4 regions of the Rhizobium sp. SVR5-2C genome follow, and region 1 is predicted to be linked to each of the others. Evidence: predicted binding sites of a transcription regulator. Region 1 holds the regulator's gene; each other region holds the start of a gene.
What was found. Region 1 encodes HrcA, which represses chaperone genes, less so after heat shock. Its sites were predicted from a motif close to GTTAGCACTCNCNNNNNGNGAGTGCTAAC; they were not measured.
Positions count from the first base shown of each region.

Region 2: a site for HrcA is predicted at 4,365-4,393, ahead of groES (co-chaperone GroES). Genes of this name have one in related genera too.
Region 3: a site for HrcA is predicted at 5,648-5,676, ahead of groES (co-chaperone GroES). Genes of this name have one in related genera too.
Region 4: a site for HrcA is predicted at 1,716-1,744, ahead of groES (co-chaperone GroES). Genes of this name have one in related genera too.

Region 1 covers NZ_JBNDHT010000018.1:52,947-60,362, reverse strand. Annotated here, with positions in the region: gene ACPYOI_RS07800 (DMT family transporter) at 1-80, shown strand, start outside; gene hemW (radical SAM family heme chaperone HemW) at 84-1,286, opposite strand; gene rdgB (RdgB/HAM1 family non-canonical purine NTP pyrophosphatase) at 1,296-1,940, opposite strand; gene ACPYOI_RS07785 (VOC family protein) at 1,949-2,365, opposite strand; gene rph (ribonuclease PH) at 2,362-3,081, opposite strand; gene hrcA (heat-inducible transcriptional repressor HrcA) at 3,265-4,353, shown strand; gene grpE (nucleotide exchange factor GrpE) at 4,454-5,086, shown strand; gene ACPYOI_RS07765 (nucleoside hydrolase) at 5,121-6,065, opposite strand; gene ACPYOI_RS07760 (Hsp20 family protein) at 6,324-6,749, shown strand; gene ACPYOI_RS07755 (BQ00720 family protein) at 6,798-7,055, shown strand; gene trmB (tRNA (guanosine(46)-N7)-methyltransferase TrmB) at 7,065-7,416, opposite strand, start outside.
Region 2 covers NZ_JBNDHT010000001.1:130,486-137,901, forward strand. Annotated here, with positions in the region: partial or broken gene ACPYOI_RS00705 (NADP-dependent oxidoreductase) at 98-994, shown strand; gene ACPYOI_RS00710 (hypothetical protein) at 1,037-1,312, opposite strand; gene ACPYOI_RS00715 (DUF982 domain-containing protein) at 1,324-1,623, opposite strand; gene ACPYOI_RS00720 (Hsp20 family protein) at 1,694-2,170, opposite strand; gene ACPYOI_RS00725 (DnaJ domain-containing protein) at 2,464-2,634, shown strand; gene ACPYOI_RS00730 (DnaJ C-terminal domain-containing protein) at 2,875-3,225, shown strand; gene ACPYOI_RS00735 (hypothetical protein) at 3,377-3,601, shown strand; gene ACPYOI_RS00740 (hypothetical protein) at 3,605-3,895, opposite strand; gene ACPYOI_RS00745 (usg protein) at 3,991-4,263, opposite strand; gene groES (co-chaperone GroES) at 4,536-4,850, shown strand; gene groL (chaperonin GroEL) at 4,909-6,537, shown strand; gene ACPYOI_RS00760 (hypothetical protein) at 6,585-6,797, shown strand; partial or broken gene ACPYOI_RS00765 (hypothetical protein) at 6,802-6,984, shown strand; gene ACPYOI_RS00770 (hypothetical protein) at 7,026-7,247, opposite strand; partial or broken gene ACPYOI_RS00775 (hypothetical protein) at 7,231-7,416, opposite strand, start outside.
Region 3 covers NZ_JBNDHT010000182.1:713-8,128, reverse strand. Annotated here, with positions in the region: gene ACPYOI_RS32260 (DUF72 domain-containing protein) at 431-1,309, shown strand; gene ACPYOI_RS32255 (manganese catalase family protein) at 1,775-2,701, opposite strand; gene ACPYOI_RS32250 (hypothetical protein) at 3,240-3,452, opposite strand; partial or broken gene groL (chaperonin GroEL) at 3,501-5,128, opposite strand; gene groES (co-chaperone GroES) at 5,189-5,503, opposite strand; gene ACPYOI_RS32235 (usg protein) at 5,777-6,049, shown strand; gene ACPYOI_RS32230 (hypothetical protein) at 6,144-6,434, shown strand; gene ACPYOI_RS32225 (chaperone modulator CbpM) at 6,473-6,805, opposite strand; gene ACPYOI_RS32220 (DnaJ C-terminal domain-containing protein) at 6,808-7,416, opposite strand, start outside.
Region 4 covers NZ_JBNDHT010000011.1:66,868-74,283, forward strand. Annotated here, with positions in the region: gene denD (D-erythronate dehydrogenase) at 1-640, opposite strand, end outside; gene ACPYOI_RS05385 (FadR/GntR family transcriptional regulator) at 665-1,408, opposite strand; gene groES (co-chaperone GroES) at 1,884-2,198, shown strand; gene groL (chaperonin GroEL) at 2,254-3,885, shown strand; gene ACPYOI_RS05400 (CrpP-related protein) at 4,206-4,466, shown strand; gene ACPYOI_RS05405 (MEDS domain-containing protein) at 4,990-5,625, shown strand; gene ACPYOI_RS05410 (sensor histidine kinase) at 5,713-7,275, shown strand; gene ACPYOI_RS05415 (DUF6665 family protein) at 7,363-7,416, shown strand, end outside.

The DNA of each region.
Region 1 (7,416 bases):
TCGGCATGGCAATGATCGCAGCCGGTCTGGCAGCCATCGACGGACGGCTGATGTCGCTTGGGAAAAGGCGCCCCGTCTGAGCCTCAGCAGGCGAGATCGGCGACGACGGAATCGAGGATGAGCATGCCGGCGGGCGTGCAGCGAAGCCGGGAATTGCCGATGCGCTCGATAAAGCCAAGTTCCAGTAAAATTTCCTCGCGCTTGCGGTCGAGGTCCCGGCCGGAAAGCTGCTGCCAGCGGGCAAGGTCCAAGCCCTCTTTCAGCCGCAGGCCCATCAAGAGCAGCTCGTCGGCCTGCTCGTCATAGCCGAGCCGTTCCTGCTCCAGAATGCCATGGCCATCGCGTTCGACAAGCTCGAGCCAGGCCTCCGGTTTGCGCTCGGTGGCCGTTGCAATCTTTTCAGGGCCCCGCGTCAGGCGGCCATGTGCGCCGGGGCCGATCCCGGCATAATCGCCGTAGCGCCAGTAGGTCAGGTTGTGCCGGCTTTCGGCGCCGGGCCGCGCGTGATTGGAAACCTCGTAGGCCGGCATGCCTTCGCGCGCCGTGATCTGCTGTGTCGCTTCATAGAGCGCCGCCGATTGATCGCCATCCGGAACGATCAGCTTACCGGCCTTGTGCAGGCCGTAGAAGGGCGTGCCCTCCTCGATCGTCAATTGATAGAGCGAGAGGTGATCGACGGCGTAGGATATTGCTTCCTTCAGCTCCTTCTCCCACGCCTCTACCGTCTGGTCCGGGCGCGCATAGATCAGGTCGAAGGACATGCGCGGGAAGATATCGCGCGCCAGCTTTATCGCCTTCAGCGCATCGGCGACGTCGTGCAGGCGACCGAGGAACTTCAAGTCGCGGTCGTTCAGGGCCTGAACGCCGAGCGACACACGGTTGACGCCCGCCGCGCGATAGCCCCGGAAGCGCTCAGCCTCGACGCTCGACGGATTGGCCTCCATGGTGATCTCGATGCCATCAGGCACGTGCCAGTGCTTCGCAATGCCCTCCAGGATCGCCGAAACGGTCGCCGGGTTCATGAGCGACGGCGTGCCGCCGCCGAGGAAGATGCTCGTCACAGTTTTCGGCCCGCTCATCTGGCGAACGGAAGCCATCTCCCTGAGGAAGGCTGCGGTGAACCGCTCCTGATCCACGGGCTGGTGACGGACATGGCTGTTGAAGTCGCAGTACGGGCACTTCGCCGCGCAGAATGGCCAATGCACATAGACGCCGAAACCCGGCTCTCCCGTGTCGGGTAGAAGCGTCGCATCGCGTGTCAGGCTTGCCGTATCGAGAATCTCCACGAACCGACCCTACGCTTCCAGGCAGGTTTCGACAAAGAGTTTGAACGCGCGCGCCCGGTGCGACAGCGCCTGCGGCTTGCCGATGCTCCAGCCGTGCTTCTCTTCGGCGCTCATCTCGCCGAAGGTGATGCCGTAGCCTTCCGGTTGAAAGACGGGATCGTAGCCGAAACCCTGGCTGCCGCGTGGCGGCCAGACGACGGTTCCTTCGACCTCGCCGCGGAAGAGCTCCGTATGTCCGTCCGGCCAAGCGAGGCAGAGCACGCTGACGAAGCGTGACGTCCGCTGCTCGGGCTTCATGGCTCCGGCTTTTTCCAGTGCCTGTTCCACCTTTTCCATCGCCATCGCGAAATCGCGCTTGCCATCCGCAGTCTCGGCCCAGTTGGCCGTATAGACGCCGGGAGCGCCGTCCAGTGCATCGATGACTAGCCCGGAATCGTCTGAAAGCGCCGGCATATTTGCTGCCTTCGCGGATGCGAGCGCTTTGATCGTCGCGTTCTCCTCGAAGGTCGTGCCTGTCTCATCCGGCTCGACGAAGTTGAGCTCTGCTGCCGATTTGGCGATGAAGCCGAGCGGACCGATCAGGTCCTGGATCTCGCGGATCTTGCCGGCATTGTGGCTGGCGACGACGATCGTCTTCGTGTCAAGCGTGCGCATGGTCGGTCCTATTTGATGCCCCAGATTCTGGCTTCGGCGCATTCGAGGCTGTTTCCTGCCGGATCGCGGAAATAGATCGAGCGGCCACCGTTCGGCCAGTGCACTTCGGATTCAATGTCGATGCCGGCGGCCTTGAGCTGTGCCGCCATGACATCGATGTTTTCAGCTGACACGCGGAAGCATGCGTGACCCTGACCTTTCGTGCCATGCGGTGGCACCTGCAAGGCATCGGCCGCCGGCGGCTTGACCGTCTCGTTGGGGTTGAAGATCAGGAGCACGCCTTGCCCGCAGCGGAAGAATACATGCCGGTCTCCACCACGCGCGATCTTGGCAAGACCGAGCACGCCTTCGTAGAAAGCCTCGGCCTTGTCGAGATCGTCCGCGTAGAGCGCGGTTTCCAGCATGCCTTCCAGCAAGGCAGTCATCCGGCGATCGCCTGTTTCTGCATCTCGACGAGTTCTGCAATGCCGGCCTTCGCCAGCGTCATCAGCGTGGTAAACTCCTCGTCCGTGAAGGGTGTGCCTTCGGCGGTGCCCTGAATTTCAACGATGCCGCCGGCGCCCGTCATGACGAAATTCGCATCGGTTTCGGCCGAAGAATCTTCAAGATAATCGAGGTCGATCACCGGCTGGCTGGCGAAGATACCGCATGAAATTGCGGCGACATGATCCTTGAGCACGCGCTCGACCTTGATCATGTTGCGGGCTTCCATCCACTTCAGGCAGTCGTAGAGCGCAATCCAGGCGCCGGTAATCGAGGCGGTCCGCGTGCCGCCGTCAGCTTGGATGACGTCGCAGTCGAGCGTGATCTGGCGTTCTCCGAGTTCCTTGAGATCGACAACGGCGCGAAGCGAACGGCCGATGAGGCGCTGGATTTCTTGGGTGCGTCCACCCTGCTTGCCGGCTGCCGCCTCACGCTTCATGCGCTCGCCGGTCGCCCGCGGCAGCATGCCGTATTCGGCCGTGACCCAGCCCTTTCCGGTGTTGCGCAGCCATGGCGGCGTCTTGTCTTCAAGGCTCGCGGTGCAGAGCACATGCGTATCGCCGAATTTCACCAAGCAGGAGCCTTCCGCATGCTTGGAAAAATTGCGCTCGAACGTGACCTTGCGCATCTGGTCGGTTTTTCTGCCTGAAGGCCGCATTCTAATCTCCTGAAGCAAGATACCGAAAAGTGTCAGCGGTTTTCTGACAGCATCATGCAATGGTTTATGGTGTTGACCGCTTCTACGATTGGCGGCAGCCATTTGCAAATTCCCTTTTGCCTCGGGGGCGAGATTGACTATATTTTCGGGGTGATTGTTGGCAGCGCGGGTGCAAGGAAGTTCATGGGGTTCAGGTCGACGTCGATTTCGGATGCCGTTGCTGCGCTGGATGAACGCTCCAAGGAAATCTTCCGTCGCATCGTCGAAGGCTATCTGGAAAACGGCGAGCCGCTTGGCTCACGCAATCTCTCCCGCATTTTGCCGATGTCGCTATCGCCGGCTTCCGTGCGCAACGTGATGAGCGATCTGGAAGAGCTGGGCCTGATCTACTCGCCGCATGTCAGCGCCGGACGCTTGCCGACGCAGGGCGGTCTCCGCTTCTTCGTCGATGCCTTTATGCAGGTCGGCGACCTTTCCGCGGAAGATCGTGCGACTATCGAGCGACAGGTTCGGCCCGAAAGCCGTGACAATGCGATGGAATCGATGATGAACGAGGCAAGCCGGATGCTTTCGGGCATTTCGCGCGGCGCCGGCCTTGTCATCACGTCGAAGAGCGATCCGATCCTCAAGCATGTCGAATTTATCCGGCTGGAACCCACCAAGGCGCTTGCCGTCCTCGTTGGCGATCACGACCAGATTGAAAACCGCATCATCGAATTGCCCGCAGGCGTCACTTCAGCGCAGCTGACGGAGGCCGCGAATTTCCTCAACGCGCATATGAGCGGCCAGACGCTGCCGGAATTGCGCAAGCAGCTCAGCCATTTGAAAGAGAATGTCCGCAACGAACTGGACGCATTGTCCCAGCAGCTCGTCGAGCGCGGTATCGCCGTATGGTCGGGCACCGCCGATGAAGGCAAGCCGCCGCAGCTCATCATTCGCGGACGCTCCAATCTGCTGGAGGGCCTTGCGGGCGTGGAAGACCTTGACCGCCTCCGGATGCTCTTCGACGATCTGGAAAAGAAAGACAGCCTGATCGAGCTCTTGAATCTTGCCGAAACCGGTCCGGGTGTGCGGATCTTCATCGGCTCGGAGAACAAGCTTTTTTCGCTCTCCGGCTCCTCGCTCATCGTCGCGCCCTATCGGGACGAGGACGATCGCATCGTTGGCGCCGTCGGCGTCATCGGACCGACGCGGCTCAATTATTCGCGCATAGTGCCGATGGTTGATTACACGGCACAGCTGATTTCCAGGCTTTCGCGCGGCACCTTGTAAAAGCCGGAATTTCCCCTTCTTTGTCACGCAGACTTGATTTTTTGCGGTCAAAGCTCGATATCGGGCCCATCCCAAGACAACCCCAGTACCGGAGACCGTCATGATCGACGAAACGACGAAAAACGGACCTGACGCTGCCGCGGCCGAAGCCGCAGCCGACGCTGCCGCAAACGTCGAGAACGAAACCACCGCGGAAACGCCGGCCGAGCCCGATCTCATCGAACGCATCAAGGCGGAAAATGCTGAGCTGCGCGATCGCTATCTGCGCCTTGCTGCGGAGATGGATAACCTGCGCCGTCGTACCGAACGCGACGTCAAGGATGCCAAGTCCTATTCCGTCGCCGGCTTTGCGCGGGACATGCTCGCTGTCTCGGATAATCTCCGCCGCGCGCTCGAGTCCATCCCGCCGGAAGCAAAAGAGAGCGGCGACGCTGGCCTTACGACATTGATCGAAGGCGTCGACATGACCGAGCGTTCCATGCTGTCGGCGCTTGAGCGCCATGGCGTTCGCAAGCTGGAGCCGGTCGGTCAGAAGTTCGATCCGCACTTCCATCAGGCGATGTTCGAGGTTCCGAACACCGAAGTGCCGAACAACACCGTCGTCCAGGTCGTCCAGGCTGGCTTCACGATCGGCGAACGCGTTCTGCGCCCGGCCATGGTCGGCGTCGCCAAGGGCGGCCCGAAAGCAGCCGAAGCCGACATCAACACCGCCTTCACGGAAAAAGACGCCTGATCCCTCAGGCGTCTTTCGCCAACCAGTTTGAAAATCAGATGCGGGCGAAGCGCTCGATCAGCAGATCGTAGAAGCCGTCCGCATCCACATAGCGCATCACCTTGGCGTTGCGCTTGCGATCGGTCACGTGCCACCAGTCGATCACGGTCATGCCCGCGGTCAGTTCTGATGTTACCTCGATCTCGACGTTGCAGTGACGGCCCTTGAAGAGTTCGGGCTTGAGCAGATAGGCGATAACTGCCGGGTCGTGCAGCGGTCCGCCATCGGAGCCATACTTCTCGATATCGAAGCGCTCGAAGAATTCCAGCATCTCGACCATCGCTTTTACCGGCGCCGTACCAATCTCGGCCATGCGCTCGATCCGGCCCTTCTGCGTCAGGAGCTGATGCGTCACGTCAAGCGGCATCATCACGATCGGAATGCCGGAACCGAAGACGATCTCGGCTGCTTCGGGGTCAACATAGATGTTGAATTCCGCGGCCGGCGTTATGTTGCCGCCCTCGAAGAAGCCTCCCCCCATCATTACCAGCTCACGAACGCGGGGAATGATGTCCGGCGCCTTCTGGAAAGCCATGCCGATATTGGTGAGCGGCCCAAGCGCGCAGAGCGTCACTGCGCCCTCCGGCTCGCGGCGGAGTGTTTCGATGATGAAATCGACCGAATGCTGCTCTTGCAGCGGTATCGCCGGCTCATTGAGTTCCGGACCGTCGAGGCCGGTTTTCCCGTGCACGTGCTCGGCCGTGACCAGCTTGCGCGCCATCGGCGCGTCGGCGCCTGCGAAAACCTTCATGTCCGGCCGGCCGCATAGCTCGCACACGATGCGCGCATTGCGGCTCGTATAGGAGAGCGGCACATTGCCTGCGACGGTCGTGATGCCCAGTACCTCCAGCTCTTCAGGGCTGCCGAATGCCAGCATGATGGCTGCGGCATCGTCCTGGCCGGGATCGGTGTCGATGATGATCTTTCTAGGCTTCGCCATTCCGTCTTCCATTCCCCAAGGTGCTCGTCGCGGCGGGCACCGTTCGTTTATCTTTCCGTCGCAAATCGGCCCGGCCGCTGCGGGCGACGATTTGATGCGAGCGGCCATGGCAATTGTCAAGCGATCAGCGAAGCCCGGCTCGTGTGTTTGCCGGCAGCGGCACGAGGCTTGCGCAAAAGACGCAGCCTTCCCATATTAACGGCATCCGGATGCTGCGCTTGAGGTCCGGAAAGGTCGCTTGCATCAAGGACTTGAAAGATGAGCCGCATGACACCCTTCGCCAGCCCGCTGCTTCTGGGCTTCGACGCCATGGAAAAGACGCTGGAGCGTATCTCCAAGGCAAGTGACGGTTATCCGCCCTACAATATCGAACGGATTGCCGCCGGTCACGGTGCTCCCGAGCGCCTGCGCATCACGCTTGCCGTCGCTGGCTTCAGCGAAGAAGAACTCGACGTCACAACCGAAGAGAACCAGTTGTTGATCCGCGGCCGCCAGGTCGAACAGGGCGAGCACGAATACCTCTATCGCGGCATTGCCGCCCGACAGTTCCAGCGCACCTTCGTGCTGGCCGATGGCATGCAGGTTCTGGGCGCCAGCCTTAAGAACGGATTGCTTGCCGTCGACCTCATTCGTCCGGAACCGGCGCGCATGGTGAAGAAAATTAACATTTCGGTCTCACAGTAGGACAACGGCCCCATTCGGCTGTTGGTCCCTTCTTCCGGAGGAACAGGAATGTTGATGAAAGAAGCGAATTCTCACCTGACGAAATCCGAGCTTGCCGGCATCGGCAACGGAGAGGTCGCGTATATCCGCAAGATGCGCACCGAAGAAGTTTCGAAGTGCTTTCCCGAAGCACCGGATATCGATCCGGGCGTGGACCTTTGGGCACTTTTCGGCGCCGACGGCACGCCGATCCTGCTGACGGATAATCGCTCCAGCACGTTCTTCAAGGCTGCTGAAGACGAATTGAAAACGGTCAGCCTGCACTAGAAAGCAGGCTTAGACTCTCTTGAATGTGAGATAGGCCGAGGAGCGGCCCTCTCGCCGGGCCTTGGCCTCGTAGCGTGTACTAGGCCAGCCTTCGTAGGGCGTCAGCCAATCGGCGGCGTTTTCCGCAATCCAGTCGAAGCCGCCGTGGTCGCGGCACTTCAGCAGCGTCCAATTCACGTAAGTATCGATATCCGACGCGAAGCAGAAAAGCCCGCCGGGCTTTAGCACGCGATGGAAGCGGTCGAGACTGGTCTTGGAAACGAAACGCCGCTTCCAGTGTTTTCGCTTCGGCCATGGATCAGGATAAAGAAGGTCGATCTGATCCAGGCAATGGTCGGGCAGCCAGTCGAGCAGCTGCGTG
Region 2 (7,416 bases), on a different contig from region 1:
GGCGTCCCGCCGACAGCGATCTGCGTGGGATCGAGAAGACACCTCCACGCCTCTTAAATTACCGAACCAACCAACACACATAGGGGAGTTGATTCTCATGAAAGCGATTGTAGTCGGACCAGGCTGCATGCACGGCCGGAATGAAGCTGGTGGAGCGGCCCGAGCCGCAGACTGCGATAAACGACGTCGTCGTAAAGGTTCACGCGGCGGAATTCGTCAACGCCGAACTCGAATGGCTTCGAGCCGGACTGATCGCTCGTTTCATGATCGGGACGCCATCGATCCTCGGCCATGAGTTGGCCGGCGTGGTCACTGCGTTGGGTTATGGCACCACGGGGCTGTCGATAGGTCAACGGGGGTTCGGCCTATCGGACTGTATCGGGGACGGCACGCTCGCTGAATATGTCGCATAGAGGCTCGCAATCTCACGCCTCTGCCGGGGCGAGGTCGATTTACAGCGGGTGCGAGCCTGCCGATATCTTGCCTGACCGCATGGCAGGGCCTTTTCCAGCATGGTCGCCTTCAGGCGGGGCAAACTGTACTGGCACATGGGGCAGCCGGCACCGTCGGTTCCCTCGTGACGCAGCTTGCGCGGGAAGCGGGAGCCTATGTCACAGGTACCGGACGGGCAACCGATCGTCAGAAGGCCCTAGACTAGGGGGCGAATGAATTCCTCGACCTTGCAAGCGACACGCTGGAAGACGTTGGCGGCGTCGATCTAGGGTTCGACGTACTTGGCGGCGAGTTCAGACGCGGTCGGCGGCTGATCGGAGGAACGCTTGTAACAGCCGTTGGACCGACGGATATTCGTCTGATCGCGCACAGCTTTCCGAGATCGAACATCGGCAAAGTCTCTAGCCTGGGTGATGCGGTCGCGACCTTCAATTCGACTGAGCGGCGCCCGGGTAAGACGGTCATCCGCGTTGCCTTGAGAAACCGAGTGGGCGCGGCGCACGGATCTTTGGAGAGCCAATTGGCTCTCCAATTTGGCTAGGCTCGCCAAGTCGATGAAACAGGCAGCCTGAGATCGCCGAGATCAGAAACTGTACCGCCGGTCGAGCTCTGTGAGCGCAGACTGGATTTCATCGATCGAAACAGGCTCCGGTGTTCCGGGAATATGACGGAACGCCGGCTTCGAATCGGTCGCATAGAAGTCTGAAGCCCATGCCGCCAAAATGGTCCGTTTGTCGTCGGCTGACAGTGCAGTCGCTTTCACCACGTCGATCGGCCGCTGAAGCTGCATGCCCTGGAGCAAGATCGCCGGACCCATCGTCATGGCATTGCTCGCGGCCCGCTGCAACATATCGTGCATGTCGAGCCTCCTTAACGCACGTGCGGATCTCTGTCTCGCCGAAGGTGAGACGCGGCGATGGCATCAATCTCCGGCGCCAGCAAATCGTGCTTTTCGGCAAAGGCGGCAAACAGGCCCCGCGCAGTCTCTGCTTCTATCTCGCCGAGCAGTGCCGCGCGGCAAGCCTTCAGCGCAACCGAATGGGCGGCGTCCCTAAGCGATGGAGGCCATTCGGAAAGATGTCGATAGGCGTCCATGACGCTGCGAACCTCGGCGGGAATGCCAAGGCCGACAAGAATGGACACAGGTTGTTTGAACATGTCGGGTTTCATGACGCTCTCCTTTCCAACCCGCGATGTTGACGGGCGCCGTGACGACGACGCCCTTTCTCCAAAGCTCTGATTAGGCGGCCTTCTGCGCTTCGATCTGCGCCGGGGCGGCCGGGCGTGCAAGAGCCGGATTGGTCTGGATGTCGATCTTCCGCCGCTTAAGGGCCTCCGGGATTTCTCGAACGAGATCGATCGACAGGAGACCGTTCTTCAGTTCGGCGCCGTTCACCCTGACATGGTCTGCCAGCTCGAACCGGTGCTCGAACGGCCGGGCGGCGATGCCGCGATGCAGATAGCCTTCGGACGCCGTCTCCTGCTTCTTGCCGGTGACCGTGAGTAGATTGGATTGGAAGGTGATGTCGAGATCATCCTGGGCAAAGCCCGCCACTGCAATCGAGATGCGATAACTGTCATCACCAGTCTTGACGATGTCATAGGGCGGCCAATCGCTGATCGAGCGGGCGCGCTGGGCATTTTCGAGAAGATTGAAGACCCGGTCAAAGCCAACGCTCGAGCGGAACAAAGGTGCATAGTCGTAAGATGTTGCCATAGCCATATCCTCCTTGAAGCAACATGGGTACGCAAGCGCCGAAAGACGGGCGCTCCAAGCAAGACCAGCCCTGTCTTCAGCGGCTGGCGGCAATCGATCTGGTTTTTGGGATTTTCGGATTCAAGACCACCCGGAAAAAAAATCGACGATCGTTCCAGGTCACGTCAGGGAGATTGCGATTACCCCTGCTCAATTCCCTTGGTGATCGCTGTACGCTGACATTCCCACTCCAAAGCAGAGTTTGGCAACTTATATAGAACGAGAATTGTTATGCCGTTTGCCTGACAGGAGACATGTATGAGCCAAGACGCATACCAGCTTCTGGGCTGAAACCGGATGCGCATCAAAAGGAAATTCAGAGCACATTTCGCAAGCTCGCAAAGAAGTTGCACCCCGACTTAAACCCCGGCGATAAACGTGCCGAGGCAAAATTCAAGGAGATTCCGCTGCGTACGAGCTGTTGAGCGACGAAGAAAAGCGCGCCCGCTTCGACCGCGGTGAGATCGATATGACGGGCGCCGAACAAGCGCCCCGCAACTTCTATCGCGACTACGCATCGGCAGCCGGTCCTGGTGAGCCCCATCACAATGGAGCCGCTGTGCCGATTTTGGTGATGTGGACAATGTTTTCGCGAGCTTTTTTCGCGAAGCGCGGGCCCCGGGTGGGTCTCGATTCGTGCTTCTGGACGCGACCGCCATTTCTCATTGGAAGTCGATTTCTTCGACTCGGCCAATGGCGCCACGACCAAGGTCAGCCTTCCCGCCGGCCCGGCGCTTGAAGTCCAGATATCGGCCGGCACGCGTGACGGTCAGACCCACTACGGGGCAAGGACGATGGTTTCGGGGCGGTCCTGCCGGCGACGCACTGATCGATATCCCACCCGCTTTTTCACCCGCGATGGCGACGATATCCGCCTCGACCTGCCAGTCACGCTCAGCGAAGTCGTGCTTGGCGGCAAGGTGCGCGTGCCGACGCCCTCCGGCCCGGCAACGTGGTCCTGCCGCCCAATTCCAGCAGCGGAAAGGTATTGCGCATCCGCGAAAGAGTATGGATGATTTGATCATGGGCGATCGCGAATTCCGTCATCGCCTCAAGATCGAGGCGACTGAGCTGGAACTGTGGATCGAGTAGGGTTGCCTTACACCGCAGATCGCCGAGGACCAGCGCGACTTCGGGGATGCACATGTTGCCCGCGCGCGCCTGATCTTGGACCTGACGCGCGACATGGGGGTCAACGAGGCGGGCGTTGATGTTGTGATGGATCTCGTCGATCAGTTCCACAGCCTTCGCAGCGTCATGCGCGATCTGGTCTTGGCTGTTAGCAGACAGGATGCGGCAGTGAAGCAACGCTTGCATGCCGCCTTGGACGGACCGACGCACAATCTTCATAGTGCCACGATCGTGTGGGGAACTGAAGGAGCCGTGAAGTAGTCCTTAGTGCACGGCCTTGCTCACCATCCGGTAGGGATGCACGGCATTGAATTGCGAGATCATGGTAGACGCCTGAAGCAGCACGCGCTCGGCGTTCTGAACATTGTCGCGCGCCAGCTCGTCGGCGTTGACGCGGATTGCCTGCGCCATGTTGGCCGAAAGTGCGGCAAAGTGGCGGTTGCCTTCGACATAGGCCTCGTGTGCGGTACCCTCCAGAACGCGCGCAATATCGGCAAAGACCTCTTCTCGCTCCTCGATGCTGAGGTCTTTCATCATTTGAATTTTCTCTTCCATTTCGGTCTCACTCTGAACAGGCGTGCGATGCTGACCGAGCCCTTGCCCCCTCGATCGGGGAAAAAGCTAGGAAGGGAAAAATGTGGTTTCAAGCCTCAGTGCAGCTTGAACTCGCCTTCAACGCGGCGCCATTCGTTCGGTCCGATCAGACGCTGATGGGTATAGCGGACGGAATGCAGCGGACCGTCGAGGCTCGTCTGCCAGAAGCCCAGGAACTTGTGCATCTCGGGAAAATCGGGCGCGAGGTCGTAGTCCTGCCAGACATAGGTCTGTAGCACGGACTCGAAATCGGGAATGCGGTAGAGGATGTGTGCGGTGGTCAGACCATAGCCGTTGAGTTGGCGCTCCAGATCCGATGAGAATTGCATGCTTCATCTCCGTTTCATAACACTGTGAAGGTGGCTCAAAATTGTATACCCATCAACCGATTTTAAACGTAAGAAGCCCGTTTATTGTTCCTTTCCAGCATGTTAGCAGCAGCTCGTTACGAGTGCTAATTTTTCTTCTCCACCCTCTTGAAAAGAGAAAAAACCAAAAATAAGTTTTTCGCGCGAACGCTCAGACGAGGTTCGCACCCGCCCGGACTGGTGTCCGGTCCGGCAGGGAACAACGTCATCTTTTTTGCTCAACGGAGGAAAACATGTCGTTCCGACCGCTTCATGATCGCATTCTCGTCCGCCGGGTCGAATCCGAAGAAAAGACCAAAGGCGGGATCATCATTCCCGATACCGCCAAGGAAAAGCCGCAGGAAGGCGAAGTCATCGCCGTTGGTCCTGGCGCGCGCAACGATGCCGGTCAGCTTCAGGCGCTCGACGTCAAGGCGGGAGATCGCATCCTGTTCGGCAAATGGTCCGGTACCGAGATCAAGATCAACGGCGAAGACCTGCTGATCATGAAGGAAAGCGATGTCATGGGCATCATCGAGGCACAGGCCGAGCAGAAGAAAGCCGCCTAAGAGCGCAATCCGTAGATCCAACCACCGGTCAGATAGCTGCCTATTGAGGAGTTAAAAAATGGCTGCGAAAGAAGTCAAATTCAACACCGACGCCCGTGAACGCATGCTGCGTGGGGTCGATGTGCTTGCCAATGCCGTGAAGGTCACCCTTGGCCCAAAAGGCCGCAACGTCGTCATCGACAAGTCCTTCGGTGCTCCACGCATCACCAAGGACGGGGTTTCGGTCGCCAAGGAAATCGAACTGGAAGACAAGTTCGAGAACATGGGCGCCCAGATGCTGCGCGAAGTCGCGTCGAAGACAAACGACCTGGCCGGTGACGGCACCACGACAGCGACTGTACTTGCACAGGCTATCGTCAAGGAAGGCGCCAAGGCGGTCGCTTCTGGTATGAACCCGATGGACCTAAAGCGCGGCATCGACATTGCTGTCGAGGCCGTCGTCAAGGAACTGAAGACCAACGCTCGAAAGATCACCAGCAATTCCGAGATCGCTCAGGTGGGCACAGTGTCGGCCAATGGCGACGCCGAGATTGGTCGCTATCTTGCCGAAGCGATGGAGAAGGTCGGCAACGAAGGCGTCATCACCGTCGAGGAAGCCAAGACCGCCGAGACCGAACTCGAAGTGGTCGAAGGCATGCAGTTCGACCGCGGCTATCTCAGCCCCTACTTTGTCACCAACCAGGACAAGATGCGCGTCGAGTTCGAGGATCCCTACATCCTGATCCACGAAAAGAAGCTTTCGAACCTGCAGACCATGCTCCCGGTTCTCGAAGCTGTCGTTCAGTCGTCCAAGCCGTTGCTGATCATCGCTGAAGACGTCGAAGGCGAAGCACTTGCGACCCTCGTCGTCAACAAGCTCCGCGGCGGCCTCAAGATCGCTGCTGTCAAGGCTCCGGGCTTCGGCGACCGCCGCAAGGCCATGCTGGAGGACATCGCCATCCTGACGGGCGGCACTGTCATCTCCGAAGATCTCGGCATCAAGCTTGAAAATGTCACCCTCAACATGCTCGGCCGAGCCAAGAAGGTATCGATCGAAAAGGAAAACACCACCATCATCGACGGTGTTGGCTCCAAGGCTGAGATCGATGGTCGCGTTGCACAGATCCGTGCGCAGATCGATGAAACCACCTCCGACTACGACCGCGAGAAGCTGCAGGAACGTCTTGCCAAGCTCGCTGGCGGTGTCGCCGTTATCCGCGTCGGCGGTTCAACGGAAGTCGAAGTGAAGGAGAAGAAGGATCGCGTTGACGACGCCCTGCATGCCACGCGTGCCGCCGTCGAGGAAGGCATTTTGCCAGGCGGCGGCGTTGCACTGCTGCGGGCGGTCAAGGCACTCGATAATCTCACGACCGTCAACCCGGACCAGAAGGTCGGCGTAGAGATCGTCCGCCGCGCGATCGAAGCACCTGTTCGCCAGATCGCCGAGAATGCCGGTGCAGAAGGCTCCGTGATTGTCGGCAAGCTGCGTGAGAAGGCCGATTTCTCCTACGGCTGGAACGCGCAGACCGGCGAGTACGGTGATCTCTACGCTCAGGGCGTCATTGATCCGGCCAAGGTCGTGCGCACCGCGCTCCAGGATGCCGCTTCCGTTGCCGGTCTGCTGGTGACGACGGAAGCGATGATCGCCGAAAAGCCCAAGAAGGATGCCGATCCGGCCCTGCCCGCTGGCGCCGGCATGGACTACTAAGAAGGCGTGCCCGCCGCGAAAGCGGCGGGCGTTCCTTGGAGCGGCAGATGACGAGCAGTCATCTTTCGAGGGAAGACCTCCGCATATGTGTCGATGTCGTCAAGACCATCGCGCGCGAACGCGGGATTGCAAAGGACCCGGCGGCCGTCGCCGAATTGATGACGGCTGTCGGCCGCTGCTTCAAAAGAGGCATCCGAGTCCACGACGAACTGGTGGAGGCCATGAGGGCCAACGCCTCGCAGGAAGCGCCCGGTCAATGACGCACCGGGCGCTTTGCAAGTCAGTTTCAAGGAGCCGCATCTGCCGTCATTCCTCGACGAGGTGATCCTGCGGCGCCTGCGGATCGGCGATGGCGTGGCCGACGTCGCCATCCGCCGCTCCGGCCGTCAGGTCGTGGTCGACGTCCTCGATCGCCGAGGCGATGTTCGGGTGGTCACGATGGCATAGGCCAGGCAGCAACTCAAAGGAGGCGGGGTCGCCCGCCTTGCCTATTCCGGCTCCTCTTCATTTGAGACCAACAGATCGATCAGGGCGGCAACTCTGCCGGTCGGCAGAGGCCGCCCTTCACCCATCAAGGCTTCGTCATTGTTAGCCCACGCAAATGCCTCAGCGAGTTCAGCCGCCGTCGCACCTGTCGCCCTGACCTCCGCCACCAGAATTTCATCGACAGGCCCAAGAATGGCGATGACGTCTTCAGATGTCATTGTCATATCCACTCTCCTTTCTCTTGTCTTGCTCTAATGTGGTGCGACCAACAAAAAAATCATTTCCTATGTCAGGCAATTCCACTCCTCTTGAAACGGCAAGCCACTGGATTATATCAATATTGTTCGATTGCCCAATGGGAATCGACAAGTCCAGGAAGCGGCCAAGTGCTCT
Region 3 (7,416 bases), on a different contig from region 1:
ACAGCGTGTCCTGCGAAGTCGGCTTTCGAAAGACCGCAACGTCCGCGAGGGAACGGGATGCTGCCCTTTTCGAACCTTTCCTTCGTTAAATGGGAACAGTTGCGACTAATCGAGGTTGAGGAGCAGAGAGGATTTCCGATCTCTTCATAAAGGAGTTCAAAATGTCACTACAAGCGGACCACAGACAAGCAAAGCCGGGTCGAAGTCTGGCGGCAGCAAGAGCTTCGACAACGCGCTCGAGTTCGACCGGCAAGCACGGCGGTTCACACGAGCAGCATGTCAAGCTGGCGAACCGAGCCATAAAAATTCGAAGCGAAATGGCCAGAGCATTCGCGGGGCTCTGACTCGCTAGCGGATCGGCCTATGCCGCCCACGACAGGCTCCAGGTACGGAGCAAATCAAGTCGACCAAGGGGATGAGCTTGGCGGAAATGACGTTGGACGATATCGAGAGACGACAGGCGCGCCGCGCGGAGCGCCGAGAAAAACAGCGGCGAGCGAATATCGATCGGGCGGAGACAATGCATCAGGTTCGGGTCGCCAATGAGCACCGTGCGACAAGAGAAACAGGTGGCGGACCATCGAGCGCTGTCCATGTTGGTTGTTCGGGTTGGTATTATTGGCATTGGAAAGGTCATTTCTATCCAGCAGACGTTCCGTCGAGCCGTTGGTTTTCGCTTTATGAACAACAATTCAAGACTGTCGAGTTGAATGCGCCCTTTTATTCCTGGCCGACGATTGGGGCGGTCAAGACTTGGTTGCGTCAGGCGAAGAGCGAGTTCGTCTATACGATCAAGGTGTGCGAGCTCATCACTCATATCAAGCGGTTTGACAACACCGGCACCCTCATTAAAGATTTCGGTTACATCGGCGATCTTCTCGGCGACCAAATGGGATGCTTTCTCTTTCAGCTCCCGCCAAGCGTCCGCTTCAGCCCGGAAACCTTACAATTGATCTTAAGCCAACTCGACGAGCGCCGACGCAACGTGGTTGAATTCCGGCACAAGAGTTGGTGGAACGACGATACTTTCAAAGCGTTTCAAGCCGCCGGGGCGATATTTTGCTCTTGCAGTGGTCCCCGCCTTCCAGACGAACTGGTAAGGACTGCCGACGATATCTACATTCGGTTCCACGGGACGACGCATTGGTATCGTCACGACTACAGTGAAGCAGAGCTTAGGGTATGGACCGACCGCGTAAGCCAAAGCGGCGCGAAAAGGGTTTGGGCGTACTTCAACAACGACCGTGATGGCAATGCCATCCGGAACGCAAAGCTTTTTAGGGCGCTGCTGCACCCCTCGGGTAGCTAGCTCTAAATCGACACCCGAGGCGGGGTTCAGGTCCGATTCATGAAGTGGACCACTGTTTCGCTACGAGCTGACGGACCGTCTCAAAAAAGCTCGCCATCGGTGATCGCCACACATGAATAACCTTGAGCATCAATTTTGGGTTTTTCCCCCGTAGTCAAACTCTCTTCTCGGCCAGTCGAACAATGACAGGCGCAGACGATCCCGATCATACAGACAGCGATCTTCATGGATCCAGCACGGGCGCGTTCCCGTGAGACGCTATCGCGGGCTCGATCTGACAACCACAGCCCACGAAAGCGCGATTTATAAAGGTTCACGGCATCCTCTTCCGGGGGTTTCGGATGCACTTTGACGCTCGTTCGGCGTTCTGGCTAACTTAACTCAACGCGACCAATCGGCGGTCCGCGAAGCCACTACCGCCTCGCGGATGACCGATGTCCGCATTGGATCGAGCGCCTCAATCGTTCAACGAGATTTCTCGTACAGCTTCTCAGCGATCTCGAACATCTCCTCTGGCGCGTAGTCGGGGGTGAAGGCCGATGGCACTCCTACGAACTGCTGGATCTTACCGCCTACCGGCATGCCTTCAACCACTTCGAGCTCGCCGGGCGGATCGCCTGGAAGCGCGACTTCGTCATTGCTCCAGATGCCAGCCATTTCCTTGTAGTCCTTGGAACTCCAGGTGTAGAGACGGCGATGCGATCCCTCGTCAAGGTACTTCTGGCATTCAGGAATGTTGGCCAGCGGAATGTTCGGGCACGGTAGGAACTTCTCTATCTCGACGCCCGTGATTTTCTTCAGCGCAAGAGCGTAGGCATGGGCATGAACCGAACCGCGCACGAGCAGGTAGCCGCAGACTTCGCGGCCAGTCGGATCGGACAGCGTCTCGTAGACGCGCAGCTTATGAAGGCGTGCGCCGCATTCCAGATGGAAGTTGTGAAGCAGGTCGAGGACGACGTTTCCCGTCGTGGTGATGAAGTCGTTGTTCCAGGGAACGCCGTTGCTGTTGACCGGCATCGCACCGCCGCCGCCCGAAAGGAAGGCCGCTGCCAGACGGATGTCTTTCATATCTTCGAAGGGCGCTCCGGAGATGTCGCCGCCGTCGCCGGCGTCTCCGTCAGGGATGTCGGGACCGTTGTTCAGCATGGCCACGCCGTTGCTGACTAGCTCGACATGGCCGAGTTCCTCGGCCGTGATGCTCGCGACGAGGCTGTAGAATGGCCGGAGCTTTTCTTTGGAGCGGAAATTGAAGCTCTGGAACATGTAGTTCCCGAGCGTGGACATCTCGCCATACTTTCCGCCAAGAAGCTCTTGAAGAGCGGCGGCGGCGTTCGGATCGGCCCGTTTCGGGGCAGGCAGCTCGGCCTGGAGCTGGTCGACTCGCATAAACATAAGTTCGTCCTTTCGTTGGAGACCTACGGCGAACCACAGCTAGAGCCGATTGTTCCTGAAGTTTCTTGGGCGGAGCCTCTGACGTCGGTGTGTTGGATAAAATCTGCACACCAGGCTCGCGAGCTCGCGACTCGCTGAACCGCTTGAGCAGCGCTCAAGCTGCTCGACGCCGCAGAGATAATCGAACGTTGCGGCAGCCCTGTCTCCCCCGCTATGTGGTATGTGCTCGTCTGATCGGCGGGATCTGTAAGAAAACGCCGAAAATTCTCTCGGACAGAGGCGGGAGACGCCTGCTCTTTGGCGGCGTCGCAGCAAAACTTCATCATGCTTTCGTATGCAAGTCCGCGTTTTCCAGGAGGCCATTCGTCCATGAAGTCAAATAGATCGTCTAAGCCCGCGATTTCCTGCAGGAAGTACTTCCGCTGAACGTAAAGCGGTCGATCAAACATCGCGAGTGCATCGTACCTCCTCTGCTGGCTGGTTAACCGACGATGACTGAGCGTGGAAAATGGTCTTCAAGAGTGAAGCGCCCGGTCTGTCATTGACCGGGCGCTTCCTGCGAGGTGGTAGCCCTCATGGCTTCCACCAGTTCGTCATAAGCGCGGATGCCTCTATTGAAGTTGCGGGCAACGGCCGTCATCAGTTCGGCGACCGCCGCCGGCTCCTTCGATACTCCGCGTTCGCGCGCAATGGTCTTGACGACATCGACGCATATGCGGAGGTCTTTGCTCGAAAGATGACTGCTCGTCATCTGCCGCTCAAAAGGAATGCCCGCCGGTTTGGCGACGGGCACTCCTGCTTAGAAGTCCATGCCGGCGCCGGCCGGGATGGCCGGAGCCGCGTCCTTCTTGGGCTTTTCGGCGATCATCGCCTCCGTCGTTACCAGCAGGCCGGCAACCGAAGCAGCATCCTGGAGCGCGGTGCGCACGACCTTGGCCGGATCAATGACGCCCTGAGCGTAGAGATCACCGTACTCGCCGGTCTGCGCGTTCCAGCCGTAGGAGAAATCGGCCTTCTCACGCAGCTTGCCGACAATCACGGAGCCTTCTGCACCGGCATTCTCGGCGATCTGGCGAACAGGTGCTTCGATCGCGCGGCGGACGATCTCTACGCCGACCTTCTGGTCCTGGTTGGGGGTAGTGAGATTGTCGAGCGCCCTCACGGCACGCAGCAGCGCCACGCCACCGCCCGGCAGGATGCCTTCCTCGACGGCGGCGCGGGTTGCATGCAGGGCGTCGTCGACGCGGTCCTTCTTCTCCTTGACCTCAACTTCCGTCGAGCCGCCGACGCGGATGACGGCAACGCCACCGGCAAGCTTGGCCAGCCGCTCCTGCAGCTTCTCGCGGTCGTAGTCGGAGGTGGTCTCCTCGATCTGGGCGCGGATCTGTGCAACGCGGCCGTCGATCTCGGCTTTGGAGCCAACGCCGTCGATGATTGTGGTGTTTTCCTTTTCGATCGCCACCTTCTTCGCGCGGCCGAGCATGTTCAGAGTGACATTCTCAAGCTTGATGCCGAGGTCTTCGGAAATGACGGTGCCGCCTGTCAGGATGGCGATGTCCTCCAGCATCGCCTTGCGGCGATCGCCGAAGCCCGGAGCCTTGACAGCAGCAATCTTCAGGCCGCCACGCAGCTTGTTGACGACGAGTGTGGCAAGGGCTTCGCCTTCGACGTCTTCAGCGATGATGAGCAACGGCTTGGAGGACTGCACGACGGCTTCGAGGACCGGCAGCAAGGACTGCAGGTTCGACAGCTTCTTTTCGTGGATGAGGATATACGGATCCTCGAACTCGACGCGCATCTTGTCCTGGTTGGTGACGAAGTAGGGGCTCAGGTAACCGCGGTCGAACTGCATGCCTTCGACCACTTCAAGTCCGGTCTCGGCGGTCTTGGCTTCCTCGACGGTGATGACGCCCTCATTACCGACCTTTTCCATCGCTTCGGCTAGGTACTTGCCGATCTCCTCGTCGCCGTTGGCCGAGACAGTGCCGACCTGGGCGATCTCGGAGTTGCTGGTGATCTTTCGGGCGTTGGTCTTCAGTTCCTTGACGACGGCGTCGACCGCAATATCGATGCCGCGCTTCAGGTCCATCGGGTTCATGCCCGATGCAACAGCCTTGGCGCCTTCCTTCACGATAGCCTGGGCGAGAACGGTCGCGGTGGTCGTGCCGTCGCCGGCCAGTCATTGGTCTTCGACGCCACTTCGCGCAGCATCTGCGCGCCCATGTTTTCGAACTTGTCTTCGAGCTCGATTTCCTTGGCAACCGAAACGCCGTCCTTGGTAATGCGCGGGGCGCCGTAGGACTTGTCGATAACGACATTGCGACCCTTGGGGCCGAGCGTCACCTTGACGGCATTGGCAAGAATATCGACCCCACGCAACATACGCTCACGGGCATCGGTATTGAATTTGACTTCTTTCGCAGCCATGTCTTCACTCCTTCAATAGGCAGCTTTTTGACTGATATCGTTCGCCTGACATCCAGGGGGTCAGGCGGCTTTTTTCTGCTCGGCCTGGGCCTCGATGATTCCCAGGACATCACTTTCCTTCATGATCAGCAGGTCTTCACCGTTGATCTTGATTTCGGTGCCGGACCATTTGCCGAACAGGATGCGATCGCCCGCCTTGACGTCGAGCGCCTGGATCTGGCCGGCTTCGTTGCGTGCACCGGGACCGACGGCGATGACCTCGCCTTCCTGCGGTTTTTCCTTGGCGGTGTCGGGAATGATGATGCCGCCCTTGGTCTTTTCCTGGCTTTCGACCCGGCGGACAAGAATGCGATCATGAAGCGGTCGGAACGACATGTTTTCCTCCGTTGAGCAAAAATGATGACGTTAAAGACCCTGGCCGGACCGGATGACCAGTCCGGGCGGGTGCGAACCTCATTGAGCGTTCGCGCGAAAAATTTATTTTTGAGATTTTTTGATTTCAAGAGGGATAAGCAAAAAATTAGCACTCGTGTGTCGTGGCTGCTAACATACTGAAAAGGAACAACAAACGGGACGCTCGCGTTAAAAATTGTTGATGGCCATGAAATTTTGCGCCACTGTCGCACTGTCATGAAACGGAGATGAAGCATGCACTTCTCATCGGACCTGGAGCGTCAACTCAACGGCTATGGACTGACCACTGCGCATATCCTCTATCGCATTCCAGACTTCGAATCCGTCCTGCAGACTTACGTTTGGCAGGACTACGATCTCGCACCTGATTTTCCCGAGATGCACAAGTTCCTCGACTTCTGGCGCGACAGCCTCGACGGACCGCTGCATTCCGTGCGCTACACCCACCAACGGCTTATAGGACCGAACGAGTGGCGCCGCGTTGAAGGCGAGTTCAAGCTTCACTGAGTCTTGAAAGAGAATTTTCCTGTTCCTAGGTCTTTCGCGGCCGAGGCTCGATAAGCTCGGTCAGTATCGCACGTCTGTTCAGAGTGAGACCGGAATGGAAAAGAAGATCGAAAATATTAAAGACCTCAGCATTGAGGAACGTGAAGAGGTCTTTGCTGATATCGCTCGCGTCCTGGAGGGGACTGCGCACGAGGCCTATGTCGAAGGAAACCGCCATTTTGCCGTGCTCTCGGCCAACATGGCTCAGGCAATCCGCGTCAATGCCGATGAACTTGCCCGCGACGAGGTCCAAAACGCCGAGCGCGTATTGCTGCAGGCAACGGCCATGATATCGCAGTTTAAAGCCGTTCATCCCTACCCGATGGTGAGCAAGGCCGTGCACTGACGATCACGGCGCCCTCGCTTCCTCGCGTGATCATCGCGCTATGATGATTGCGCTTTGGAAAGCCCGACCAGCGTGGCATGCAGGCGTTGCTTCACCACTGTATCCTGCCTGCCGACAGCAAGGACCAGATCCCGCATGACGCTGCGAAGGCTATGGATCTGATCGAGGAGATCCATGACAACATCAACGCCCGCCTCGTTGACCCCCATGTCGCGCGTCAAGTCCAGGATCAGACGCGCGCGGGCCACATCTGCATCCCGGAAGTGGCGCTGGTTCTCGGCGACCTGCGGCGCAAGCCAGCCCTGCCCGATCCACAGTTCCAGGTCGGTCACTTCGATCTTGAGGTGATCACGAAATTCGTGGTCGTCCATGTTCAATCCTCCATGCTCTTTCGCGGATTTTGTGCCGCTCCAGCCGACCAACGAGCGACAAAGCCCGCCAACTCGTCATCCGGACGATCCGGCAACACGATCTTCAAGGTCGCATAGACGTCTCCAGCGTCGCCATTTCGGCGACGCACACCCTTGCCTTTTATACGCAGTGTCTTTCCGCTGCTGGAATTGGGCGGTAGGACCATGTTGACTGCGCCCGAGGGCGTCGGCACGCGCACCTTGCCGCCAAGCACGGCTTCGCTGAGTGACACTGGCAGGTCGAGGCGGATATCGTCGCCATCGCGGGTGAAAAAGCGGTGAGGCCTCACGCTGATATCGATCAGCGCATCGCCGGCAGGACCACCACCGAAACCGGCATCGCCCTTGCCCCGTAGTCGAATGGTCTGACCGTCACGCGTGCCGGCCGGAATCTGGACTTCAAGCGTGGATCCGCCGGGAAGGCTGACCTTGGTCTTCGCGCCATTGACCGCGTCGAGGAAATCGACTTCCAGGGAGAAATGGCGGTCCCGTCCGGAAGCACGAAAGGCAGACCCACCGCCGGGGCCTGCGCGGCGCGAGAAAAAGCTGGCGAAAATATCGTCTGCATCACC
Region 4 (7,416 bases), on a different contig from region 1:
CGACCGGAAGCACGGCTTCCTGACCGACGAGCGGTTCGCGGAGAATGTTCGAGAAAAAGCCGGACGCCGCCTTGTTGGGTTTGCCGGGGCGAATGCAGACGGTGGGTAGGCGAATGCCGATGCCGTCGAAGATGCCACGCCTTGAATAATCGGCGAGCAGGAGCTCGCAGATCGCCTTCTGGGTGCCGTAGCTCGTCAGCGGCGTCGTGAAGAAATCGTCGCCGATCTTTTCCGGGAAGGGCTGTCCGAAAACGGCGATGGATGAGGCAAAGATGAGACGGGGATTATAGGGCTCCTTCTGTCCCTCATGCCGGATGGCTTCGAAGAGCGAGCGCGTGCCATCGAGATTGATGCGGTAGCCCTTGTCGAAATCGGCTTCGGCCTCACCGGACACGATGGCGGCGAGATGAAAGATCAGATCCGGCCGCATACCGGCAAGCCTGACCGCGTTTTCAGCATCCGAGAGATCAAGCGCCAACGCGTTGGCAACGGAGACGAGTGCGTGAGGCACCGGCGGAGCAATGACGTCGACGAGTGTCAGCTTGTCGATGCCGCGGCCGAGCACGTCCGCGTCTGAGCCGAGCTTTTCCACCAATTTGCGGCCGATCATCCCTGCCGCGCCAATAACCATCACATGCATGTTGGCTAACTCCTCCCCGTCCGCTCAAGCCGGCTCGCCGGCGGCAAGCAGAACGCTGGTTGTTTCATAAATACGTGTCAGATGATGCTGGAACGCGGCGACCACGGCATCCCTGTCATGCCGAGCCAAGGCATCCACGATCGCGACGTGGTCGTTGTAACTCGCTTCGATGGCTCCCGGCTGCGACATGGCGTTGCGCCGGTAATTCATCATGTAGGTGTAAAGATCGCTTACGAAGTCGGCGAGTAGTGGGTTGCCGCAGGAGCGATAGATCGCAAGGTGGAATTCGCGATCACAGATCAGAAAGCGCATCGCATCGTCTCCTCCCAGACGCTGCGCTTCCAGCAGGCTCTCGAGCTTTTTCAGTGTTTCGCCGTCGATCCTTTCGGCAGCGTCGCCGACAACCTTGAGCTCGATGTGCAGCCGCGCGGCATGAACCGACTCCAGGTCGTAGCTGTCGATGGCGCTCGGCGATGCAATCGTTACTGTGATGTGGCTGAGATCGACTTTGCCGACACGGCTACGGCTTCCATGCGACACTTCGATTATGCGTTGGGCGGCAAGCATCTGGATTGCGCCGCGCACCGTCTCCCGGCTGACGTGAAGAACATTGGCAAGCTCGCGCTCACCCGGCAACTCATCGCCGGGCCGCAGCATGTTTGTCGCGATCAGCACCATCAGCTTTTCAGCGATGACGTCGCGCGCCGTCTGCCGGGTCAGGCTTCGCCCGACATTCGGCACCTGCGTCAAGATCGGGCTCTCCTCCACGATCCCCCTCCCACTGATCCACTGGTCGGTCCACCAGATCAGTTGCACTAGACAGCCTCCGCATCGGACCCGTCAAGAGGCATTCGTTGCCGCATTGCAGCATGGGTGCTCAGCCGGCCGGTTCTTTTCGATAGGCAAATTTCCGCCGGCGACGTGGTCGAACGACAACACGGCGAGCGCGCTCGCCCCTATCCTGATGGATTGGTTCGGACTAGCTGCATGCGTCATCGGAACAAGCACGATGCTGCGCGCAGAACCGCTTGAGTATCTGCATGTGACAAACGCAAGTGTCCGGGGTCCGCTCCCGCTTAGCACTCTCGCAGTGAGAGTGCTAACTTTTTGCTATGCCCTCTTGAAATTGGAGAAAACGGGAGCAGTTTTTTTCCGAGACCCGAGGATGCTTGCCACCCCGGACTGGTCAGGCGGTTCCGGGGAATGGAACATCGATCATCATCGTTTACCCGTGGAGGAGAACATGACGTTCCGACCGCTACATGACCGCATTCTCGTTCGCCGCGTCGAATCTGAAGACAAGACCAAAGGCGGCATCATCATTCCGGACACAGCGAAAGAAAAGCCGCAGGAAGGCGAAGTGATCGCCGTTGGCCCCGGCGCACGCACAGAAGCCGGCCAGTTGCAGCCACTCGATGTCAAGGCCGGCGACCGCATCCTGTTCGGCAAGTGGTCCGGCACCGAGATCAAGATCGACGGAGAAGATCTTCTGATCATGAAGGAGAGCGATGTAATGGGGATCATCGAAGGGGAGGCTGTCGATACCAAGGCCGCCTAACGGCTCTCAGGCTGACGTGGTTTCATAGCAGGCTGCTTTATGGAGGAACAAAGACATGGCTGCTAAAGAAGTTAAATTCCATACCGAGGCGCGTGAACGCATGCTTCGCGGCGTCGACATACTTGCTAATGCCGTAAAGGTCACGCTCGGTCCGAAGGGCCGCAACGTCGTTATCGACAAGTCCTTCGGCGCTCCGCGCATCACCAAGGACGGCGTGTCGGTCGCCAAGGAAATCGAACTCGAAGACAAGTTCGAAAACATGGGCGCCCAGATGCTGCGAGAAGTGGCTTCCAGGACCAGCGATGTGGCAGGCGACGGCACCACGACTGCGACCGTTCTCGCCCAGGCAATCGTCAGAGAAGGTGCCAAGGCTGTTACGTCCGGCATGAACCCGATGGATCTGAAACGCGGTATCGACCTCGCTGTTGCCGAAGTCGTCAAGGAACTGAAGAACAAGGCGCGGAGTATCTCCAACAACGCCGAAATCGCCCAAGTCGGCTCCATCTCGGCCAATGGCGATGACGAAATCGGCCGCTTCCTTGCCGAAGCAATGCAGAAGGTCGGCAACGAAGGCGTTATCACCGTCGAAGAAGCCAAGACTGCTGAAACCGAACTCGAAGTCGTCGAAGGCATGCAGTTCGACCGCGGCTACCTGTCGCCGTACTTCGTCACCAATCAGGAAAAGATGCGGGTCGAGCTTGAGGATCCCTACATCCTGATCCACGAAAAGAAGCTCTCCAACCTGCAGACCATGCTCCCGGTTCTCGAAGCCGTCGTGCAATCCGGCAAGCCGCTCCTCATCATCGCTGAAGACGTCGAAGGCGAAGCTCTTGCTACGCTCGTCGTCAACAAGCTGCGGGGTGGCCTGAAGATTGCTGCCGTCAAGGCTCCGGGCTTCGGCGACCGCCGAAAGGCCATGCTCGAAGACATCGCGATCCTGACTGCCGGTACGATGATTTCCGAAGATCTCGGCATCAAGCTCGAAAACGTCACCCTCGACATGCTCGGCCGTGCCAAGAAAATCGTGGTGGAGAAGGAAAACACCACTATCATCGACGGTGCTGGCCAGAAGACTGACATCGAAGGCCGCGTTGCCCAGATCAAGGCCCAGATCGAGGAAACGACCTCCGACTACGACCGCGAGAAGCTGCAGGAGCGTCTTGCCAAGCTCGCTGGCGGCGTTGCCGTCATCCGCGTCGGCGGGTCGACGGAAATCGAAGTGAAGGAAAAGAAAGACCGTGTCGACGATGCGCTGCATGCGACCCGGGCCGCGGTCGAGGAAGGAATTCTACCTGGCGGCGGCGTCGCATTGCTCAGGGCCGTCAAAGCTCTCGAAAACCTCCAGGCGGCCAATACGGACCAGCGGGTCGGTGTCGATATCGTCCGCCGCGCGATTGAAGCCCCGGCGCGCCAGATCGCTGAGAATGCCGGCGCCGAAGGTTCGATCGTCGTAGGCAAGTTGCGCGAGAGCAATGACTTCTCGTTTGGCTGGAATGCGCAGACGGGCGAGTATGGCGACCTCTATGCGATGGGCGTGATCGACCCTGCAAAGGTCGTGCGCACTGCGCTTCAGGATGCCGCCTCCGTTGCAGGCCTTCTGGTGACGACCGAAGCCATGGTGGCGGAGAAACCCAGGAAAGAATCCGCCGTTCCCGCCATGCCTCCCGGAGCCGGGATGGACTTCTAGCCTGGCTTTCGGCCCGCCTGATCATGCGGGCCGAAAGCCTTTGGTGGCCAAATGGTTTAGACGATCATCAAGCGCGCCCATCCGCAAATTGCTATCCTTGCGTGCATACCGATATATCCGCTTGGTTCCCATGATTAATTAACTTTCGCCCAGCCTTACGTCCTAACCACAATTGATTATTTCGGTTGGCTATTGTTTTCGCTAAGGTGACTGGGTGCGGTTCTGGAACTGCATCTAGTGATAACTACCTGCCATGACTTGTTGTTTAGCCTAATCTTTATTAGCGTACATTCGTAACATTAGAGTGCTGGGGAAAACTAATGACGATCGACGAAATGGTTGATCTGCAAAAGCGCGGATCGCGCGCTCGCGTTCTCGGATTCAAGCTTTCGGACAACCCTTACTTGCATCCGGAAAGAATGCTGGGCCACACAGCCGAAGCGCTTGCCGAATGGCTCGCGAGATATGATGCCTGGAAACTGGGTTGGGAAACCGAGCACGCCATACAGGCGGTCAATCGACGTGACGCCGTGCCTTTCGAGATCGAGAGTAATCGATCCCGCGGGGCCGTTTTCCATTAAGCCTTTTAGATCGCTTCATAGCGAGGATACCGATGGCGCGCCGTTACAGCTTACGCATCGACAACGATCTCTGGTCCATCATCGACATCGCGACGCAAGATCCTGCGAAGCTCGATGGCGTTGTGCTCTCCCGCATGCCTCCAGGGGAAGCTCGCCAGATGTTAAAGATCCTCAAGAACATTGAGCGCCTACGGGGTTTCTCTACGAAATACGCCGCATCGACTACTCGAATATCCAGATTGTCCCAGACGGCAAAACGTGCTGCCGTATCTCCATGGTTGCGCACCAACACATAGCCAACGCCCCCAAGAGGTTCATCTCTCCTCCTTCAGCCCGGCATCTGCAGCGGCGGCACTTCGACTTGCCATCAAGTGCAAGAAGGTATTTAATTCCAGTGACATCTCTTCACTCGTGCGAACGGCTCGATCTGTCTTGAAGCCAAAGCATTCGTGACTCGCCGTTCGGCAAGTTACCAGAGGAGATGCAGCCACTTCTTCATGCGTTCTGTCGCAGGGAGTGAACCATGGCCCAAGCCAAAAGAACCATCGAGTTGGCGAGATCGACAGTAGCGTGTGGCTGTCATGCATGCGCTTTCTTCCATACCAGGGACGAAGAGTACCAAATCCTCCTGCCTTTTGTGAAAGACGGTCTGGAGAGGGGCGATAAGACCTTCCAGTTTGTCGACAAGGCGCATCGAGCGGAGCGTCTTGCGCGCCTGAGAGAGAGCGGCATCGACATAGCGGACGCCCAGCAAAACGGGCAGTTTGATATGCTTTCCTGGGAGGACGGCTATTTGCGCGACGGGCGCTTCGATCAGCAGGCGATGCTCGCACTGCTGGAAGACCTGTTCAGTGCCGCTAAGAAGCAGGGCTTCGGCTTGACCCGGCTGTGGGCGAACATGGAATGGGCGCTCTCAGAGCTGCCGGGTGTGCACGACATCGTCGAGTACGAGTCGCGGCTGAATTATATCCTGCCGAATTACGACCAGGTGACCGTCTGCACCTATGACCTGACAAGGTTCAGTGCCGCCGTCACAATGGACATTCTGCGCACCCATCCTCAGGTGATCATTGGGGGAATCCTGCGGGAGAATCCATACCACGTGCCACCGGACGAATTGCTCAACGAGGTGCGTGGCCGAGGCGCCTCAGCGCATTGAGGGCCAGCGCGGCGGGGGAAAATGCCGACGAGACCGGTCATGCCGCGAGTGCAGGCGCTCTCCGATCCAACGGAGTTGCGTCGTTGCATGCGTGACCTCCTCGCGCTTTCCGCGCTGCCGGCAATCTTGCAGAGCGACGATCCGTATCAGATGGCCGACAGCATCGCAGCAGCGCTCGTTTCGATGCTCGACTCGGAATTCGTTTACATCTCCCTTCACGGAACACGCGATGGTCCGCTGATCGAGATCGCACGGGCCGACGGGCGGAGCGCTGCCGGTTCACTGGAGGCAATTCGCGCGGTGCTGCCTGAGATCTTGCCGACACTCTCATCCGAGCGCCAGTTGGCGGTCGCCAATCCCGTTGGAGGGGGAACGGCGAGCATTGCTGTTGCGCCGATCGGACTGGGTGGCGACTCGGCGATCGTCGTAGGTTCGCAGAGACCGGACTTTCCGACCCCCAATGAACGGCTTCTCCTCGGGATCGCCGCCAATGAAGCCACCGTTGCATTGCAACGGTGGCAGGCGGAGACGGAAGAGAGGACCCGGCAGACCGAAGAGGAACTTCGACTCGTCATTGACACCATCCCTGCGCTGGTTTGGAGCGCTCTGCCCGACGGCTCTGTCAACTTCGTCAACAAGCGCTTGATCGAATACACAGGTCTTCCTTTGGAGGAGGTCAAGGGATGGGGCTGGACGGTTTCGTGGCATCCCGATGACCGCGCAACGCTCCTGGAGAAATGGCGTGCTGCCTTGGGAGCGGGAGACCCTTTCACGCTGGAAGCACGCGTGCGGCGGGCCGATGGAGAATATCGGTGGTTCCTGTGCAGCACGGTGCCGCGGCATGATGACCTCGGAAACATCGTCACCTGGTACGGAACGATCACTGATGTGGAGGATCGCAAGCGGGCCGAGGAGGCGGAGAAAGCGCTGCATCAGGCGCACGCGGACCTCGCCCATCTTACGCGCGTCTCGACTCTCGGGGAGCTGACGTCGTCGATTGCCCATGAGGTCAACCAGCCGCTCGCCGCGGTCGTCGCCAACGCCAATGCCGCTTTGCGCTGGTTGGGCACCCAGCCGCCCAATCTGGAAGAGGCCCAGGATGCGCTCGCCCGCATCAGCAGGGACGGCAACCGAGCCGGCGACGTCATCCGCCGCATCCGGGCCCTCGTCAAGAAAGCGCCGCCGCGGAAGGACCGGCTGGACATCAATGAAATCATCATCGACGTGATCGCCCTCACCCGCAGCGAGGTGCTGAAGAATGGCGTCTCGCTGGAGACCCGGCTCGCAAGGGATCTTCCGCCCATCCGCGGGGATCGAGTCCAACTGCAACAAGTGATCCTTAACTTTATCATCAACGCAGTCGAAGCGATGAGCGGAGTAACGGAGCGGCCCCGAGAATTGGCGATCGACTCCAGTAAGGATGCGTCCACCGGCGTGCTTGTTACGGTGCGCGATTCCGGCCCAGGCCTCGAACCTGAGAGTTTTGACCACCTCTTCGATGCTTTTTATACGACCAAGCCCGGTGGCATGGGCATGGGCCTGTCGATCTGCCGTTCAATCATCGAAGCGCATGGCGGCCATGTGCAGGCGGCGGCGAATGTCCCCCAAGGCGCCGTCTTTCGGTTCAACGTGCCCACGACCTCATTGTAAGTCTATACTTACCAAAAACCGGGAAAATTGGCAGGCGGTGTCAAGCCGTGTAGAAAGAGCCAACACTCTTGCCATGCGGAGATCAATATGAGTGTTCGTCCGCCTCGCGGCCTAAATCCATCGAGTACGACTGAGACAGGT